DNA from 4 places in the Geodermatophilus sp. SMS 5-13 genome. Region 4 is predicted to be linked to each of the others. Evidence: riboswitches for the same ligand, from Rfam matches in the RefSeq annotation. Region 4 holds a riboswitch; each other region holds the start of a gene.

What was found. A riboswitch is a leader RNA that binds a small molecule or an ion and turns the genes downstream of it on or off. The one in region 4 is predicted to bind cyclic di-AMP.
Region 1: linked by a shared signal. The riboswitch ahead of AB3388_RS19435 (C40 family peptidase) and the one ahead of AB3388_RS26305 (C40 family peptidase) in region 4 are both predicted to bind cyclic di-AMP.
Region 2: linked by a shared signal. The riboswitch ahead of AB3388_RS15135 (VldE C-terminal domain-containing protein) and the one ahead of AB3388_RS26305 (C40 family peptidase) in region 4 are both predicted to bind cyclic di-AMP.
Region 3: linked by a shared signal. The riboswitch ahead of AB3388_RS01345 (LysM peptidoglycan-binding domain-containing protein) and the one ahead of AB3388_RS26305 (C40 family peptidase) in region 4 are both predicted to bind cyclic di-AMP.

The regions. Positions count from the first base shown of each region.
Region 1 covers NZ_CP165729.1:4,019,267-4,023,893, reverse strand. The annotation lists gene nthB (nitrile hydratase subunit beta) at 1-86, shown strand, start outside; gene nthA (nitrile hydratase subunit alpha) at 83-685, shown strand; gene AB3388_RS19455 (nitrile hydratase accessory protein) at 682-1,008, shown strand; gene AB3388_RS19450 (OsmC family protein) at 992-1,444, shown strand; gene AB3388_RS19445 (DUF427 domain-containing protein) at 1,441-2,244, shown strand; gene AB3388_RS19440 (nuclear transport factor 2 family protein) at 2,239-2,643, opposite strand; gene AB3388_RS19435 (C40 family peptidase) at 2,749-3,258, opposite strand; cyclic di-AMP (ydaO/yuaA leader) riboswitch at 3,274-3,437, opposite strand; gene AB3388_RS19430 (ADP-ribosylglycohydrolase family protein) at 3,710-4,627, opposite strand, start outside.
Region 2 covers NZ_CP165729.1:3,125,195-3,129,821, forward strand. The annotation lists gene AB3388_RS15125 (IclR family transcriptional regulator) at 1-335, shown strand, start outside; gene AB3388_RS15130 (VOC family protein) at 409-783, shown strand; gene AB3388_RS15135 (VldE C-terminal domain-containing protein) at 787-1,653, opposite strand; cyclic di-AMP (ydaO/yuaA leader) riboswitch at 1,948-2,117, opposite strand; gene AB3388_RS15140 (bifunctional 3'-5' exonuclease/DNA polymerase) at 2,267-3,928, opposite strand; gene AB3388_RS15145 (DNA-directed RNA polymerase subunit alpha C-terminal domain-containing protein) at 3,960-4,400, opposite strand; gene AB3388_RS15150 (DEAD/DEAH box helicase) at 4,480-4,627, shown strand, end outside.
Region 3 covers NZ_CP165729.1:279,918-284,544, forward strand. The annotation lists gene AB3388_RS01335 (glycosyltransferase family 9 protein) at 1-323, shown strand, start outside; gene AB3388_RS01340 (NADPH-dependent FMN reductase) at 373-741, opposite strand; gene AB3388_RS01345 (LysM peptidoglycan-binding domain-containing protein) at 967-2,124, opposite strand; cyclic di-AMP (ydaO/yuaA leader) riboswitch at 2,131-2,297, opposite strand; gene AB3388_RS01350 (vWA domain-containing protein) at 2,457-4,088, opposite strand; gene AB3388_RS01355 (ABC transporter substrate-binding protein) at 4,262-4,627, opposite strand, start outside.
Region 4 covers NZ_CP165729.1:5,421,865-5,426,491, forward strand. The annotation lists gene AB3388_RS26300 (hypothetical protein) at 1-630, opposite strand, end outside; gene AB3388_RS26305 (C40 family peptidase) at 741-1,817, opposite strand; cyclic di-AMP (ydaO/yuaA leader) riboswitch at 1,834-1,983, opposite strand; gene AB3388_RS26310 (phytoene desaturase family protein) at 2,226-3,785, shown strand; gene AB3388_RS26315 (transglycosylase domain-containing protein) at 3,798-4,627, opposite strand, start outside.

The DNA of each region.
Region 1 (4,627 bases), 1.4 Mb from region 4:
ACTCCCGGGAGCTGTGGGGCCCGGACGCCGAGCCCGCCACCTTCAGCGTCGACCTGTACGAGAGCTACCTGGAGAAGGCCCGATGACCGACGTGCGGGAGACCGCGGACCCGACGCTCAGCCCGGCACTGCGCGCCGAAGCGCTCGAGTCGCTGCTGCTCGAGCGCGGCCTGATCGACACGGAGACGGTCGAGAAGTTCATCCGCACCTACGAGAGCGCGGTCGGCCCGATGAACGGCGCCAAGGTCGTGGCCAAGGCCTGGACCGATCCGGAGTACAAGCGCCGGCTGCTCGAGGACGGCTCCGCCGCGATCGCCGAGTTCGGCTTCACGGGCCCGCAGGGCGAGCACATGGTCGTCCTGGAGAACACCCCGGCCGTGCACCACGTCGTCGTCTGCACGCTGTGCTCCTGCTATCCGTGGCCGGTGCTCGGGCTGCCGCCGTCCTGGTACAAGGACCCGGCCTACCGCTCGCGCGTGGTCCGCGAGCCCCGCGCGGTGCTCGCGGAGTGGGGGACCGACGTCGGTGAGGACGTCGAGGTGCGGGTCTACGACTCGAGCTCCGAGGTGCGCTACCTGGTGCTGCCGGAGCGCCCCCCGGGCACCGAGTCGATGTCGGAGGAGGAGCTGGCCGGGCTGGTCACCCGGGACGCGATGGTCGGCGTCCGCCGGGTGGCGGCGCCGTGACCGTCGCGCTCGACGTCGACGGCCCGGCCGCGCCGCCGCGGTCCAACGGCGAGCTGGTCTTCGCCGCGCCGTGGGAGGGCCGCGCCTTCGGCCTGACCATGGCCCTCGTGGACGCCGGCACGATCGACTACGAGACCTTCCGGACGGCGCTGATCGACCGGATCGCCGCGGCGGACACCGAGGGCTTCAGCTACTACCGCTGCTGGCTGCAGGCGCTGGAGCGAGTGCTCGCCGGGGCCGGGCTGGTCTCGGCCGACGACGTCGGCGCGCGCTCGGCCGCGTTCGCCGCGCGGCCCGCCGGTCACGATCACGGGCACGACTGAGCGGGGCGGCACCAACACCGCCGTCGCCACCTGGCAGGGCGGCTGGCTGTGCACGGTCGAGGCCGGCGGCTTCCGGCTGACCGTCGACGAGCCGGAGTCGGTCGGCGGCACCGGCCGCGGGCCCATGCCCACCGACCTGCTGCTGGCCTCGCTGTCCTCCTGCTACGCCCTCGCGCTGGCCTGGGCGGCGGGCAAGCGCGGGATCGAGCTGCCGGACCTGACCGTCACCGCGACCGGCACCTACGCCGGCCCGCGGTTCTCCTCGCTCGCCCTCACGGTGGGCACCAGCGCGCCGGCGGACCAGGTGACGCCGCTGCTGGAGCCGGCGAAGCGGGTCTGCTACGTGTCCAACACGTTCGCCGCGGTGCCGGAGATCGAGGTCGGCCTGGCGGCCCTTGAGCTGCGGCACCGCCCGGAGGAGCCTCATCCCGCATGAGCGCCCCGCCCCGAGACATGGGCCAGCGGCTGGCCGCGCTGGCCGGCATGCGCCCCTGGTGGCCCCTGGTCGAGCCGTCGCCGCGGTGGATCCGCGTCCGGCTGGGCGACGAGCTCGTCGCCGACTCCCGCCGCGCCGTCCTGTTCGTGCAGTACGGGCCCGAGGCGCTGCCGCGGACGTTCCTGCCGACCTACTTCCTCCCGCCCGACGACGTCCGCCCCGGCGTCCTGGTCGATCCGGCGGACGACGACGGGATGACCGCCTGGACGGTGCAGGCCGGCGGCCGCCGGGCGGAGCGCGCCGCCTGGGCGCACGCCGAGCCGCCCCCGCCGCTGGAGGCGCTGGCCGGGCTGGTCACGTTCTCCTGGGGCCGCGGGCTCACCTGGTTCGAGGAGGACGAGCCGCTGGTCGCGCACGCCCGCGACCCGCACAAGCGGGTGGACGTCGTGCCCAGCTCGCGGGAGGTCCGCGTCGAGGTGGACGGCGAGCTGCTGGCCGAGAGCACGCGGCCGCTGCTGCTGTTCGAGACCTCGCTGCCGGTGCGCTACTACCTGCCGCCCGAGGACGTCCGCACCGAGCTGCGCCCCAGCCCGACGACGTCGACCTGCCCGTACAAGGGCGTGGCCAGCTGGTGGTCGGCGCGGGTCGGCGACCGGGTGCTCGAGGACGTCGCGTGGAGCTACGAGTCGCCGATCCCGGAGAACCCGCGGATCGCCGGCCGGATCTGCTTCCGCAACGAGCACGTCGACCTGGTCGTCGACGGCGAACCGCAGGAGCGGCCGGTCACACCCTGGTCATGACGTCCCGGAGAGCTGGCGCACCGCCTCGTCGATCGGTGCGCTGTCCTGCTCGACGGGCTCCACGTACAGCCGCCCCCACGCGATGTGGCCGTCGTCCCGCAGGCCGAAGACGGTCACGCCCTTCATGAGGAAGGGGCGGCCGTCGGCGTGGCTGCCCTTCCACACCCACTCCGACCAGGACGTCGTCCCGTCGGTGGTCTCCTTGACGACGCCGACCTGCAGGTCCGGGACGCCCACGAACATCTGCGTCCAGTTCTCGAGGACCTGGTCGCGGCCGCCGAAGCCGCGGTTGGGGTGCACCGGCTGCTCGCTGCGGTAGTCCGGGGCGAACAGCGCGGCCATGGCCTCGGGGTCGTGCGCGTTCATCGCGTCGCGCAGCCCCGTGATCGTGGCGTTCATGCCGGGCCTCCCGTGCGTGGGGACGCCCACCAGGCAGCCACCGCGGGCGGGCGGTGTCAATGCCTCCGGTGCCCCGGCCGTGCGGCCGGGGCACCGGAGCGCGGCTCAGACGAGCCGGCGGGCGCCGACGGCACCCGGCATGTACGCCAGGTCCACCACCTTGACCGGCTGGCCGTAGGTCGACGCGTGCACGATCTGGCCGTTGCCGATGTACATCGCGACGTGGCTCACCGGGCTGTAGAAGAAGACCAGGTCACCGGGCCGCAGCGCGTTCAGCGACACCGGCGTGCCGATGGTCGACTGCATCCGCGAGGAGTGCGGCAGGGAGACCCCGGCCGCCCGGTAGGCGTACTGCATCAGGCCCGAGCAGTCGAAGGCGTTCGGACCGGACCCGCCCCAGACGTAGGGGTCGCCGCGCTGGGCGAGTGCGGTGTCGACCGCCCTCTGGGCGGCGGCGTTGGCCGCGGCTGCGGGGGCTGCGACGGCGGTCCCGCCGCCCGAGTCCCCGCTGTTGGCGGAGGCGACTCCCGGGGAGAGGACGATTCCGGCGCCGGCGAGGAGGGCCAGGGCGGGAGCGGTGAAGCGACGGGCGAGGGACGTGTGTGCAGTCGTCATCGACGACGGTTCTCCTTGTTCTCCGAAGCCGCCTACCGAGTTAGCTGACGGGTTCGGGCTGGGGAACTCGCCCGGCGCGACCGGCCCCCATGACGGTCGTGCTTCACCCCAGTACTGCGGTGGGTCCCCGGTCCGGGCGCCGGCACGCGGCCGGCCGCCCGGTTCGGCGGCGTCCGGTGGGGTTCCCAGGTTCGGGAGTTGTGCGGCCCCATCCGGACCGCGAGAACGCTAGGAGGGTCTTTGGACCCCGTCGAATCGAGTCAGCCCCGCGTTTTGCCGCTCCGACACACCCGGGAGCGGGGTGCCTCGCCGTCCTGACCTGGCCGGACGCTCGACCGCACCACAGGACGGCGGTCGGCACGGGGAGTGCGCGTAACTCCGGCGTACCGGCACGGCACCACAGCGCGTGCGTGCCCGACCCCGAACCGGCAGCGGTTTCCGGCCCGACGGGTCAGCGCATCCGCTCCAGCGCCGCGGTGAAGCTGGCGTTCCACAGCCCGAGGTAGGGCCAGTTCGCGGCCACCCGCGCCGTCGCCTCGTCCGCCGAGAGCCCCTCCGTGCGCCGCAGCCACGCGCGCAGGACCAGCCCGGTGCGCGACGCCCCGCCGTGGCAGTGCACGAGCAGCCGCCGTCCCTCGTCGCGCAGCGCGGCCATGTCGGCGAGCACGTCCTCGAGGACGACGTCGAGCTCGGTGTTGTAGTCGTTGTCGGCCAGGTAGGCCATCCGCTGTACCTCGTGGCCGAACGGCTCACCCAGCCGGCACAGCGAGATGACCGCGAAGGTGCTGTCGCTGTAGCGGGCGCCGTCGAGGTTGCCCGCCCAGATGCCCGGCAGCACCTCCCGCGGGCCGATCCGCGGGATGACGCCGGGGTCGTACGGCGCAGCCGCGCGGCCGTCCAGGGCGGCGGCGAGCTCCTGCAGGTCGTCCAGCCGCCAGGACCGGCCGGCGGCCTCGCCGTGCACCACCGAGGACCAGCGCATCGGGATGCCGGCCATGCCGACGGTCGCGCCCGCCAGGGCACCCGCGACCGCGGCCCGCGCGGACGTGTCGCCGCCCTCGTCGACCGCCCTCCGCAGCACCTCGGCGAAGCTGCCGGCGTCCCGGAGCCGCGTGGGGTCCTCGCCGTCCAACGCCCGGCGCAGCGTGTCGCCGAGGTGCGCGCTGTCGTGGCCACCCGGGGCGCCCTGGCCACCGGACCGCGCATCTCGCGCGGCGCGGATCGCCCAGGGGAGCGCCTGCACGGGTGAAGCGGGCTCGACCGGCTCGCCGGCGACCACCTTCAACGCCACCGCCAGCGCGGCGCCGAAATCGTCCGTGAGCCGGCCGGGCGGGTCGCCGCACATCTCGGTGCGCACCCCGCGCGCCGG
Region 2 (4,627 bases), 2.3 Mb from region 4:
GCGTGGAGCCGCAGGACACCGCGGCGCACGTCGTCTACCGGCCGGGCACCCGGCACCCGGTGGGCCGCGGCGCCCCCGGTCTCGCGCTGCTCATGCCCGAGCCGCCGTCCCCGGACGACCGCGAGGAGCTGCGCGAGGCGCGGCGGGTCGGCTGGGCGGCCTCCCACGGCGAGGTGATCGCCGGGCTGCGCTCCGTCGCCGCCCCGGTGCTGGGCCCCGACGGCGGGGCCCGCGCCGCGCTCGCGGTCGTCTACGTGGACGACAGCGCTGACGTCACGAAGGTCGGGTCCGCGGTGGCCGAGGCGGCGGCGAAGGCGGCCGTCGCCGTCCGCTGAGCAGACCGCTCCCGCAGCGGGCTCCGACGTGCTTGGCTGCTCGCCGTCGCACGGCCGTCGGAGGGAGCCGCAGATGCCCGTCCAGCTCAACCACACCATCGTCGCCGCCCGCGACCGGCACGCGTCGGCCGCCTTCCTCGCCGACCTGCTCGGCCGCAAGCCGCCGACCGACTTCGGCCCGTTCGCGGTCGTCGAGCTCGACAACGGCGTCTCGCTCGACTTCCAGGACGACGAGGTCGCCCAGCCGCGGCACTACGCCTTCCTCGTCTCCGAGGAGGAGTTCGACGAGATCTTCGGCCGCATCCGGGCGCGCGGCCTGGACTACTGGGCCGACCCGTTCGAGCGGCACCCGGGCGAGATCAACACCAACGACGGCGGCCGGGGCGTGTACTGGAAGGACCCGAACGACCACATGCTGGAGATCATCACCGTGCCGTACGGGGGCTGATCCTCAGCGGTAGTTCACGTGGACGTGGTCCATGTGGTTCGCCGTCGCGCTGCCCCGGTCCGACATGCCCTGCCAGGAGCCGCCCGGCGACTGGAGGATCCGCTGCCGGTAGATGATGTACTCCACGCCCAGCTCGTCCCAGTGGTCGATGTGGTACTGGACGATCGCGTTCCCGAGGCCGGTGTCGGACAGCACCATGTAGTCCAGCGCCAGCCCCGACGGGTGCCCGCCCGGGTCGGTCGCGCTGGGGCGGGTGCCGCCGAGGGTGATGCCGCCCGCGCCGGGCACGTTGGAGACCACCGCGTTCGCCGCGGCCTGCACCTGCGGCTTGATGCTGCCCGCGGTGTTCGTGATGTGCGCGGTCGCGGTGACCGCGGTGCCGGCGACCTCGCGGGCCGGCTCCGCGGCGGCAGGGGCAGCCGCGGTATGCGCGGCGGCGGCCTTCGCCTCGGCCTCCGCCTTGGCCTTCGCCTCGGCCTCCGCCTTGGCCTCCGCCTTGGCCTCCGCCTCCGCCTCGGCCTTCTGCCGGTCGAGCTCGGCCTGGTCGGCGGCGGCCTGCGCCTGCTGCGCCGCGGTCTGCTCGGCCTCGCGCGTGCTGCGGCTGGCGGCGAGGTCCGCCAGCGGCTGCAGGTCCTCGGTGGGGGCGGCGACCGTGCCCGACTGGGCGGTCAGGCCGAGCTCCTGGGCGACGCTGACCGACTCCGGGGTCCCGGCCTCGGCCTGGGCCGCCGGGTCCGCGCCGAACAGCACGTTGACCATGAGCGCGCCGGCGGTCGCGACGCCCAGGTACAGGCCCGGGCGGCGGGCGGCGGCGGGCGGGATGAGGCGCGCGCGGCGGGCCCGGCCGGAGGTGGTGGTGCGGGGGTCCATGGGGGACGTGCTCCGTGAGGTGTGGGCGCAGCGGCGCGCGGGCGGCGCGCTGCGAGGGGATGCGGACAGCGGGTCGGCGGCGCGTCCGGGACGCGGCAGGCCGGCGCGGGCCACCGGGGAAGCGGCTGGTCAGCCGGTCGAGCGGGGGTGCTCGGGGTGGTGGGCGCGCGCGGGAGGCGTCAGGGCCGGCCGCCGGCGGTCAGCTCCGCGGGCGCATCCGGCGGTAGCGGGCCGTACCGGGTCGTGCAGCAGCAGATGCAGCAGAAATAGCGCGCGTCATCGGAGCGGCTCTCCGTTTCTTCCGTGAGCCGCCTACCGAGTTAGCTGACGGGTTCGGGCGGGAAGCAGCCCTACCCGCTCCGGACGCAGGCGTCCGTGAGCGGGATTCACCCCAGTACTGCGGTGGGTCCCCGGCTCGCCCGTTGCTCGTTGCCGAACAGTGGGCGACTCGGCGGCGTCCGCTCGGACTCCCCGGGTGGGGACGTGATGACCGGGCGGGCATATTCACCGTAGAGCCGTTATGCAGTCGTGACAATCGGCGGCCGTCGATTCGTCGAGTGATGCACGTCGCGGCGCCCCGCCTTGACGGCGGAGGGGTGCTAGGGGTCGCGGCTCAGCCGGCGTCGGCCCAGGAGGCGACGACGGCGACGTCGAGCGGGAAGTCGACCGGGAAGTCGCCGAACAGCAGCCGGCCGGCCGTCGCCGCCGCGCCGTGCACCGCGTCGAGCACGTCCGGCGCCAGGTCCTCGGGCGTGTGGACGACGACCTCGTCGTGCAGGAAGAACACCAGGTGCGGCCGCTCCTCGACCGGGCCGGTGCCGCCGAGCCGCCACAGCCGGTTGCGCAGGTCGGCCAGCCAGCACAGCGCCCACTCCGCCGCCGTCCCCTGGACGACGAAATTGCGGGTGAACCGCCCCCAGGCGCGGCGGGAGCGGTCCCGCTCCTCCCGTGAGCCGCCGTCGTCGGGCGGCTCACCGAGCTCGACGGCGCGCTCGGCCCACGCGCCGGTGGGCACCGGCGATCCGCGGCCGAGCAGGGTGTGCACGACCGCGCCGCGCTCCCCCGCCCGGGCGGCGTCCTCGACCAGCCCGATCGCCCGCGGGTAGCGGCGGGTCAGCCGCGGCATCATCCGGCCGCTCTCGCCCCGGGTGCCGCCGTACATGGCCCCCAGCACGCCGACCTTGGCCTCCGCCCGGGTGGCGACGGCGCCGGCGGCGACCATGCCCTCGTACAGGTCGGTGGAGCGGGCCGCCTCGGCCAGCGCCGTGTCCGCGCTCATGCCGGCGAGCACCCGCGGCTCGAGCTGGGCGACGTCCGCGACGACGAACCGCCAGCCGGCGTCGGCGATCGCCGCCGGGCGGACCTGGACCGGCACCGACAGCGCTCCCCCGCCGTTGGACGCCCACCGCCCGGTCACCACGCCGCCGGGCACGAACGACGAGCGGAACCGGCCGTCGCGCACCCAGGCGTCCAGCCAGCTCCAGCCGTTGGCCGCCAGCAGCCGCGCCAGCTTCTTGTACTCCAGCAGCGCCGGGACGGCGGGGTGGTCGAGCTGCTCGAGCGTCCACGAGCGGGTGTCGCGCACCGGCAGCCCCGCGGTCTGCAGGGCGCGCAGCAGCTCGCCGGGCGAGTCGGGGTTCAGCTCGGGCGCCCGCAGGGCGGCGCGCACCTGCGCCGCCAGGCCCTCCAGCACCGGGGGCCGCGCACCGGCCGGCGGCCGGGCGCCGAGCAGGTCGGTGAGCAGCCGCTCGTGCACGTCGGCCCGCCACGGCAGGCCGGCGTGCGTCATCTCGGCGGCGACCAGGGCGCCGGAGGACTCCGCCGCGAGCAGCAGCCCGAGGCGTCCCCGCTCCCCCGACGCGGCCAGCGCGGCCTGCTGGCGGTCGAGCTCGCCGAGCGGGTCGAGCCGGTCGGCCGGGTCCTCGAGCGGGAAGAGCCCGGGCTCCTCGGCGGACACCGGCGCCAGCGCGTCCCAGCCCGCCGCGTCCCCGCCGGAGAGCACCGCCTGGTCGACGAACGGCGAGCGCCGGAGGACGGCGTGGCTCAGCCGCAGGTCGGTGCAGCGCTCGACGCGCACGCCGGCCGCGAGCAGCGCCGGATACCAGCGCGTCGTGTCGTCCCACACCCACCGGACCGGCGTGCGCTCCCGCTCCCGCACGAACCCGGCGAGCTCGCCCGCGGCCAGCTGCGCCGCGGCGACCGGCGTCCCGTCGTCGGCGCACTCGCGGGCCTCCACGGCGCCCTCGCCGCGGCGCAGCAGGACGACCCGGTTCACCCCCGCAGTGTCGCCGAGGGGGCCGACAGGCCTAGCGGCGGAGCAGCCGCCCCAGGCAGCGCACCGGCTCGCGCACCGACCACCTCGCGAGGCGCAGCACCAGCCGCAGCAGGTCCGCGTACTCGGCCGGCCGCGGCGCCGGGGGCGGGGGCGACGGCTCGGCCGGGGCCGGTTCGGGGACCAGCAGGTCGACCGCGCTCCGGCGGCGGGGCTCGCGCAGCGAGGCGAACGACGGGATGGGCGGCGCGGCGGGCGCCTCGTCCTCGATCGGCTCCGCCGGCCCCGGCTCGGGGACGACGCGCCGGATGGCGGCGATCATGCCCGGGCCCAGGCCCTTGATGCCGGCGAGCTCCTGCCGGGTGAGCCCGGCCAGGTCCTCGATCGTGGTGATCCCGGCGGCGGCCAGCGAACTGACCGCCCGCGCGGGCAGGCCCAGTGCCGGGATCGCCTGTCCCGTCGGTCTGCTCTGCATGGCGCGCTCACCCTAACGTCGCACCGTCGGTCGGCCACCCGGGGAGTCGGCTCCCGTCGGCGGTGGGAAGGATGGGGGCATGACCGGCGCCGTGCAGGACGACGAGAACGGCGGCACGTTCGCCGACCTCGGGCTGCGGCCCGAGCTGCTGACCGCGCTGGCCGGCCTCGGCTACGAGGAACCCACCCCGATCCAGCGCGAGGCGGTCCCGCCGCTGGTCGAGGGCC
Region 3 (4,627 bases), 730 kb from region 4:
GGGCCCGGCTGGGGGAGGACGCCGTCCTCGCCGGGCGGACGTCGTCGCTCGAGCTGGCCGCCGTGGTCGCGGCCGCCCGCGTGGTGGTCAGCGGCGACACGGGCGTCGCGCACCTGGCCACCGCCTACCGGCGCCCGTCGGTGGTGCTGTTCGGCCCGGTGTCGCCCGCGTTGTGGGGTCCGCCGCCGCGCGAGCAGCACGTCGTCCTCTGGCACGGGGACGGCGCCGGCGACCCCTGGGGCACCGAGCTCGACCCCGCCCTCGCGAAGGTGACCGTCGCCGAGGTCACCGAGGCCCTGGACTCCCTGCTCCGTGCTCGCTAGTGCTCTGCCCACCAGGGTGGGCAGAGCACGAGCGTGGCCGGAACCGAGGTCAGGCCGCCGCGCCGCTCTCGGCCTCCGCGCGCAGCGGCGCCAGTGCGGTCGCCCACTCCACGACCTGGTCGAGCGTCTGCTCGAGGAACGGCACCTGGTGCGCTCCGGGCGTGAACTCGGTGATGTTCTCGAAGTCGGTGAAGATGCTCAGGTACACGCCGGCCCGCACCGTGGCGACCCGCAGCTCCGCGAGCACCAGGCGCAGCTGCTCGATCGCCCGGCTGCCGCCGGTGACGCCGTACCCGACGAAGCCGGCCGCCTTGTTCGCCCACTCCGAGTGGAGGAAGTCGATCGCGTTCTTCAGCGACCCGGGGATGCCGTGGTTGTACTCGGGCGTGACGAAGACGAACCCGTCGAAGCGGGCCACCGCACGCGACGCTCACCGACGCCGGGTGGGAGAAGGTCGTGGCCACCGCTCCCGGGCACGTCGCAGCTCGGCGGGGTGGCCGACCGCCTGGCGCCCGGCTTGCCGGGGACGAGGACTGCGCGCCGCCCGCGTGACCCCCCCCGGAAACGACGAACCGCCCCGTCCGCGGAATGCGGGCGGGGCGGTCCGGGGTCGGCGGAAGACCGGTACGGCCTTCCGCGCGGCTCACGCGCCGTAGTTCGTGTGCACGTGGTCCATGTGGTTCTGGGTGGGGCTGCCGCGGTCGGCCATCTGCTTCCAGGAGCCGTTCGGCGAGGTGAGGATCCGCTGCTGCCAGATGATGTACTCGACGCCGAGCTCGTCCCAGTGGGCGACCTGGTAGGTGACGATCGCGTCGCCGAGGGCGCGGTCACCCAGGACCATGTAGTCGATCGCCAGGCCCGACGGGTGGCCGTGCGGGTCGCGCGCGCTGGCCCGGGTGCCGCCGAGGGTGATGGCGTCGGCGCCGGGCACGTTGGAGACGACTGCGTCGGCGGCCGCCTGGGCCCGCGGCTTGATGGCACCAGCGGTGTTGGTGATCTTCGCGGTGCTGCTGGCCGGCGCAGGAGCGGCCTCCGGCGCGGGCGCGGCCTCCGGCGCGGGCGCGGCCTCTGGCGCGGGCGCGGCCGGAGCGGCAGCGGGCGCCGCCTCCACGGGCGCCGCGGCCGGCGCGGTGACGACCGGCGCCGCGGCCTCGGGAGCGGCCTGCGCCGAGCCGGAGGTCAGCAGCACCTGACCCGGGAAGATCAGGTTCGGGTTGCCGCCGATGACGTGGGCGTTGAGCTGGTAGAGCTCGCGCCACGGCTCGCTGTGCGCGGCGGCGATCTTCGCGACCGTGTCGCCACGCTTCACCGTGTAGTCGCCGGCCGGGGCGGCGGCGGTGTCCTTCTCGGCGGCGGCAGTGTCGGCGGCCGGAGCGGGGGGCGCGGCCGGAGCCGGAGCCGGAGCCGGGGCCGCCTCGGCGGCGGCCGCGGTGGTGCCGTCGGTCAGGCGCTTGCCGCAGGTCGGCCACGCGCCGATGCCCTGCCCGGCGAGCACCTCCTCGGCGATCTGGATCTGCTGGGCGGGGGTCGCCAGGTCGGCGCGGGGGGCGAGGTCGGTGCCACCGAAGCCGGCCCAGGTCGACTGGCTGAACTGCAGCCCGCCGAAGTAGCCGTTGCCGGTGTTGATGCTCCAGTTGCCGCCCGACTCGCACTCGGCGACGCCGGTCCAGTCGTGGCTGGTGGCGGCCTGGGCCGGGGAGCTCAGGACGCCGATGCCGACGACGGTGGCGCCGGCGGCGACGGGGGCGCGGGAGATGACCTTCTTGGTGCGGACGTAACGGGGCGCGCGGTGCTTGGGCATGGTGTGAGTGATCTCCGATGACGCCGGCGAGGTGAGCTGTCGGGTTCGGGCGATCGGTGCCCGGCCGCGGTGCGCGGCTTCACCCCGAGGCGCGCGGCCCGAGGCCTGGCGCGCCGTGGAAACGTGGGTCCCCCACCCCTGCCCTGAACTGTTCGGGATGGCAGCCGGTGGGCAGGGTTTGGCGGACCGGCTCCACGCTCTTGTTTAGCTGAGCGCAGCCAAAACGCTACGGCCTGTTATGTGCATTGTCGCCGTGACGCCCGCCACATCCGGTGCCGCCGGCGGGAAAACGCCAGGTGACGACGACGCCGTCCGCCGAAATGCGGATCAGCTCACTGCCGCTGGCGGATCGCGTCGAAGAGCACGTCCTGCAGGTCGGCCGGGTCCTCGGCGGAGTAGGCCGCGCCGCCGGTGGCCTCGGCGATCTGCCGCAGCACGTCGAGGTCGGCGTCCGGGCCCAGGGCCACCCCGATCACCTTCACCGGCCGGTCGGGGTCGGCCTCGGCGCGCAGCGTGTCCAGCAGCTCCGGCAGGCCGACGCTCTGGTCGTCGTCGTCCGCGCCGTCGGTGACGATCAGCACGCTGTTGACCGCGTCCGGGCTGTAGTCGGCCTGCGCCGCCCGGACCGCCGCCAGCGTGGTGTCGTACAACCCGGTGCCGCCGGAGCGCAGCCGGTCGGGCAGCTGGCGCAGTTGCTCGTCGAGGGCGACCCGCTGCGGCCGGCCCTCCACCTGCATGTCCAGCCGGCGGGTCGGCACGACCTCGGCGAAGTCCTGGTCCCCGTCGAGATGGTGGGCGAAGTTCCAGAGCCCGATCGCCGAGGTGTCCGGGATCAGGGTCAGCGCGCTCCTGGCGGCGTCGCTGGCGAGGGTCGCGCGCGTGCTGGTGCCGACCGGCGCCTCCATCGACGTCGACACGTCGAAGACGGCCAGGATCCGGGACGGTGCGGACAGGCTCGCCAGCCGGGCCAGCAGCGCACGGACGTCGGCCGGGTCGAGCGCGATCGCCTCGGGTGCCGCGTCCGGCAGGCCGGCGTCGGCGGCGTGCGACGGTGCGGCGCCCTCCGGGTCGCGGAACCCGGCCCCGCGCGCCCGCTCGGACGCCGCCGCGGAGGTCAGCCGGCCCACGATCGCGTCCACCGCGGCGGCGCTCTCGACCGGGGTCGACGCGACCCGGAGCACCGGGTAGTCCAGCCGAGGGGACCCGTCGCTCGGGTACACGGCGACCAGTTGCGAGTCGCCGGCGGCCGCGGTGGCGGCGTACACCTCCTGCTCGCTCACCGGCACCAGCGGGGCGTCGGCGTCGCCCGCGCCGCCGGCGGCCAGGGCATCGGCGACGCTGACCGCCGGCCCGCGAGCCGCGGCGAGGACCGCCTCGACGATCGCGTTGTCGGCGTCCGTACCGCCGCCGAGCCCGGCCCGCACCGCGCCCAGCGCGGCGATCCCCTCGGCGCTCTCGGCCAGGTCCGGGACGGCGATGGGGTGCTGCGCGGCCAGGGCGGCGGCCCAGGTCGGCGGGGCGTCGGTCCAGCCCAGCGCGTCGGCGGCGGCCCGGCTGGTGGCGAGCACGACCGGCGAATGGGCCAGCGTGCTGGTCATCTCCAGGGCGGCGCCCTCCGGGGCGCGGGCCAGCCACAGCGAGGAGTCGGGCACCCACACGTGGGGCAGCGCCGAGGCCTCGAGCGCGCCGAGGTCGGCGACGGTCTGCAGCGGCTCCTGGGTCTCGACCGCGGCCACCGCGCAGCTGCCGTCGTCCAGCTCCTGCGGGCCGCGCAGCACGTCCCGGGCCAGCGCGCCGAGCTCGGGGGCGACGGTCACCCGGACGGTGCGCTGCCGGCAGTCCCCGCCGGAGGCCACGGCCCACCACACGATCCCGCCGGCCAGCAGCCCGAGGACGGCGACGACGGCCACGACGGCGCGGGGGTGGAACCGGCGGGCGGCGGAGGGATCGGCGTGACGGCCCATGCTCGCTCTCGATCGTGCGGACTCCGTGCGGGCCCTGAGGCCGCCGACCGAGAGTAGTCGGCCGCTCCCGGAGGGCTGCGCCGTCCCACCGGGCGGATGCGCTCTCGCTCATGCGGACGGGCCGCCGGCTCCCGGGTGGGGAGCCGACGGCCCGTCGATGGTGCGGAAGCGGGTTACGCCTGCGGGATGCCGCCGTCCGGCGGCGTGGACTCCGCGCTGTCGGACTCCTCGATCTCGGCGTCCCCGTTGTCGGTGACCAGGACGCCGGTCTTGTCCTCGCCGACCAGACCGTTGAGCTGGACGACCTTCATGCCGCTGATGCCGGCGTGCCGGTCCGCCGAGTAGCGGAACGGCGCGAAGGCCGGGCCCTCCCAGTCCTGGCCGTTCTCCTCGATGGCCTCGACCAGGCTGTCGCGGGTCGGGTTCTGCCCGGCCGCGAGCAGTGCCTGCACCGTCGTGTAGGCCTGCGCCATGCCGTAGACGCGGAAGTTGGTCAGCTCACCCTCCTGGCCGGAGGCGTCCCAGACCTTCTGCCACAG
Region 4 (4,627 bases):
GAGGACGAGCTCGCGCGCGCCGTCCGGCACGGGGAACGCGACCTGCTGCTCGATCCGGCCGGTGTTGTCCGGCCGCATCGTCGCCGAGTAGACGACCGCCGCGGTCGGCGCGTCGACGATGCGGACCGCGACGGACTGGTTCTCGTCCATGCTCCCGGCGCGGACGGTCAGGGACAGGGTCGCCGGAGGGCCGGGCTGCACGGCGACCTCCGTGATCGACGGATGCCCGGAGAAGTCGGCCGCGCCGGCCGCCGCGAAGATGGCGAACAGCAGGCCCGCGACATAGGCGGCGGACCCGCCGGCCAGCGCAGCCACCTCCATGCGGGCCCCGCGGACCATGAGCGCCAGCAGGCTGAGGCAGACCGCCACCACGGCGGAGACGCCGGCGGCGACCAGCAGTTTGCGCGCGTCCGAGTCGTCGAGGAGCAGGTCGATGCGGTCGCTGTTCACCCCGAACACGGCGAGCAGCCCGCCGACGGCGGCGACGGCGCCGATCAGGGTCGTGGCGACGCGGTCCAGCTTGGGGATGCGCGGATCGGCCTCGCCGGCCGCCGGCGGGACGCCGTCGCCGTCCTCCGCTGCCCGCTGCCCCACCGTGCCCTCCCGGACCTCCGACCGAGCCGCCGGCACCGGATCGTCCTCCCCCGGGCGTCCGCGTGGCCGCCTTCCGGGCGCCGGAACACGACAGAGCCCCCGGCCGCGGGGGAGGCGGCCGGGGGCTCTGCGAGCGTGCGGGTGGGTCAGCCGGCGATGCGCCGCATCGCGGTGATCTTGCCGACGGCGTCGATCGAGGCCACCTTGACCACGTCGCCGGACGTCGGGGCGTGCACCATCTGGCCGTTGCCGATGTAGATGCCGACATGGCTGACCGGGCTGTAGAAGAAGATCAGGTCGCCCGGCTGGAGCTCGCCGCGGGAGACGGCCTGGCCCATCCGGGACTGCTGGAGGCTGGAGTGCGGGACGCTCACGCCGGCGGCCTTGTAGGCGAACAGGACCAGGCCGGAGCAGTCGAACGAGCCGGGGCCGGCGGCCGCCCACACGTAGGGCTTGCCACGCTGGGCCATCGCCGTGTCGACGGCGGTCTGCGCGGCCGTGCTGCTCGCCACGATCGGCCCCGAGGGCAGCGGCTCGGCCCGCTCGGCCCGGCTGGCGCGCTCCCCGCCGTGGCCGGCCAGCTCGGTGGTCGCCTGCCGCTCCTCGGCGGTGAGCCGGCTGAAGTCGGCCTGGTACTCGTCGACCTGCTTCTGCAGATCGGCCTGCTGGGCGGCGACCGCGTCGAAGGTGGCCTGGGCCTCGGTGGCGGCCTTGGCGGCCGTGGCCTGCGCCTGGGCGGCCACCTGGCTGGCCTCGGCGGCCTGGCCGAGGATCTCGTTCTGGTGCGCGGCGACCATGTCCAGCGTCGACATGCGCGCAACGAAGTCGTCGGCCCCGTCGCTGGTCATCAGCGCGGCGAAGCCGTTGAGCCCCTCGCCGGTGAAGGCGCTGCGGGCGATGCCGCGGACCTGCGCCTGCGCGGTGGCGAGCTCGGCTTGCGCCTGGGCCTGGGTGGCCTCGGCGGCGCGGACGGCGTCCTGCTGGGCGGTGAGCGCATCGCGCGCCTCGTTGAACTTCTCGGTCACGACCTCGAGGTCGTGGGCCCGGGCCGCCATGAGCGCGGCGGCCTCCTGCGCGGTGGCGGGGGCGGGCGCGGCCGAGGCCGGCACCGGGACGAACGCGACGCCGATGGCGCCGGCGAGAGTGAGGACCGCACGGCGCGCGGTGATCCGCGGGCGCTGCAGGAGGTTCGGGCGCGGGAAGGACGTCCGAGGGGTCGCCATGGCCTGGCGGCTCTCCATTTCTTCCGAATCAGCCGCCTACCGAGTTAGCTGACGGGTTCGGGCTCAGAAGGCGCCCGGCGGGCCGGCCTGGAGGGCCGGACCTGCTTCACCCCGGTGCTGCGGTGGGTCCCCGGTCCGGCGTCCGCGTCTCGCGCGGTCCACCGGTTCGGCGGCGCCCGGCGGGTGTCACTGAGTAGTGACTCAACGCCCCGACGGACATACAGACGGTAAGCGGATGACCGCCTCATGACAATCACCTGGATGTAATTTGTGCACCTCTTCACAACCGTTTGCGCTTCACAGCGCACGCTGCGTGACGAGCCCGAGCCCGAGCTCCGCGGCGTGTCATGTGAACGTGAACATGGCGACCTGGGCAAACGGCATCCGGGCGGCGGTTACGGTGCGCAGATGCCGCATGCGCGCTACGACGTCGTCGTTGTCGGAGGTGGACACAACGGCCTGACCGCCGCCGCCTACCTGGCCCAGGCCGGCCGGTCGGTGCTGGTGCTGGAGCGCCGGCCGGAGGTGGGCGGGGCCGCCGTCAGCCGGCAGCTGTTCGACGGCGTCGACGTCCGCCTGTCGGCCTACTCCTACCTGGTCAGCCTGCTGCCCGACCGCATCGTGGCGGACCTCGGCCTGGAGCTGACGCTCCTCGACCGGGCGGTCGCCTCCTACACCGCGGTGGCCCGGGGCGGCCGGTCGGTCGGCCTGCTGGTCGAACGGGAGGAGGGCCCGGCCACGGCCGCCTCGTTCCGGGCGCTCACCGGCTCCGATGCCGAGCTGGCCGGCTGGCAGCGGTTCTACGGCCGGCTGGCGACGCTCGCGGAGGACCTGGCGCCCACCCTCACCGAGCCCCTGCTCGCGCCCGGCGAGCTCGCCGGCCGGCTGCGCGACCCCGGGCTCTGGCACGACCTGCGCGAGCGCCCGCTCGCCGAGGTCGTCGCCGACCACCTCGCCGACGACGTCGTCCGCGGGGTGGCGCTCACCGACGGGCTGATCGGCACCTTCGCCGACGTGCACGACGCGGGCAGCGCCGCCGGCCGCTGCTTCCTCTACCACCTGATCGGCAACGGGACCGGGCGCTGGCGGGTGCCGGTCGGCGGCATGGGCGCGGTCACCGGGGCGCTGGCCGCGGCGGCCCGGGCTGCGGGGACCGAGCTGGTCACCCGGGCGACGGTCACGGCGCTGGAGCCCGGCCGGGACGGCGTCACCGTGCACTGGACGAGCGAGGACGGCGACGCCGCGGCCGAGGCCGGGCACGTCGTCGTCGGAGCGGCGCCGACCGTGCTCGCCGAGCTGACCGGGACCGATGCCGGAGCGCGGCCGAGCGGCTCGCAGCTGAAGGTGAACATGGTCCTGGCCCGGCTGCCGCGGCTGCGCTCGGGCACGGACCCGGCGACCGCCTTCGCCGGCACCTTCCACGTGGACGAGGCCGCCGGCCAGCTCGACGCGGCCTACGCCCGGGCCGCCGCCGGGCAGCTGCCCGAGACGATCCCGTTCGAGGTGTACTGCCACTCGCTGACCGATCCGACGATCCTCGGGCCGGAAGCGCGCGCCGCGGGCCTGCACACCCTGACGCTGTTCGGCCTGCACACCCCGGCGGAGCTCTACGCGGCGGACAACGAGACCACCCGCGGCGAGGCCGTCCGGCGGGTGGTCGCCCAGCTGGACGCGCACCTGGAGGAGCCGCTGCTGGACTGCCTGGCGCGCGACGCGCACGGGCAGCCCTGCCTGCAGGCCGCCTCACCGCTCGACGTGGAGGCCGCCCTGGCCATGCCGGGCGGCCACATCTTCCACGGCGACCTCGACTGGCCGGTGGCCCGCGCGCCGGAGGAGGCCGGCACGTGGGGCGTGGCGACCGCGCACCCGCGGATCGTCTCGGCGTCGTCCGGGGGCACGGTGCGCGGCGGCGCGGTCAGCGGGCTGGGCGGCTACGCGGCCGCCCGGCACCTCCTCGCGGCCCGCTGAGGCCGCCGCCGGTCAGTTGTCGCCGTCGTCGCCGCCCTGACCGGGGCCCGACGGGAAGTCGCCGGGCGGCCGGCCGGGCGGCGGTCCCTGGTCGGCGCCCTGGTCCCCGTTGCCCTGGTCCCCGTTGCCCTGGTCGCCGTTCCCGCCCTCGTCGGCCGGTGGGTCCGGCGCCGGTTGTTGCTGCTCCTCCTGCGGAGCGGGCTGGGGAGCGGGCTCCGGCTCGGGCTCGGGTTCCGGCTTTGGCTCGACGTAGTCCGAGCCGTTGCTCACCCGGATCATGACGACCTGGCCGGGCACGGCGCGGTTGCGGGGGCTGAGCCCGACGAACGTGCCCGCGGGGCGGGAGCTGTCGACCCGCACGGTGGTGTAGGCGAAGCCGGCGTTGGCCAGCGCCCGCTGACACCGGCTGACGCTCCCGCAGCTCGGCACCGGCTTGGTGTTGCCGTTCTCCACCGTCTCGTCGGCCGGCGGGAACTGCCCGCTGCCCCGCGCCTGGAGGATGGGCTCCATCGCGTCGTGCCAGATCGTCGCCGGCTTGTTGCCGCCGAACCCGCCGACGTCCTCGTTGCGCTTGGGGTTGAGCACCATGACGCTGGCGGTGATCTCCGGCGTGTAGCCCACGAACGCGGCCGAGAAGTTCTCCTGCGAGGTCCCGGTCTTGCCGGCGATCTGGTGACCGGGCACGTACGCGCGGCGGCCGGTCTGGCCGCCGTAGCCGGGCTCGACGTCCCGGCGCAGCATCTGGTTGATCGTGTTGGCGATCCCCGGCGCGATCGCCTCCGGCGTGCACCGGTCGCGGACCAGCGGCTGCCCGTCGTCGCCGAGCACGTCCTTGCCGTTGC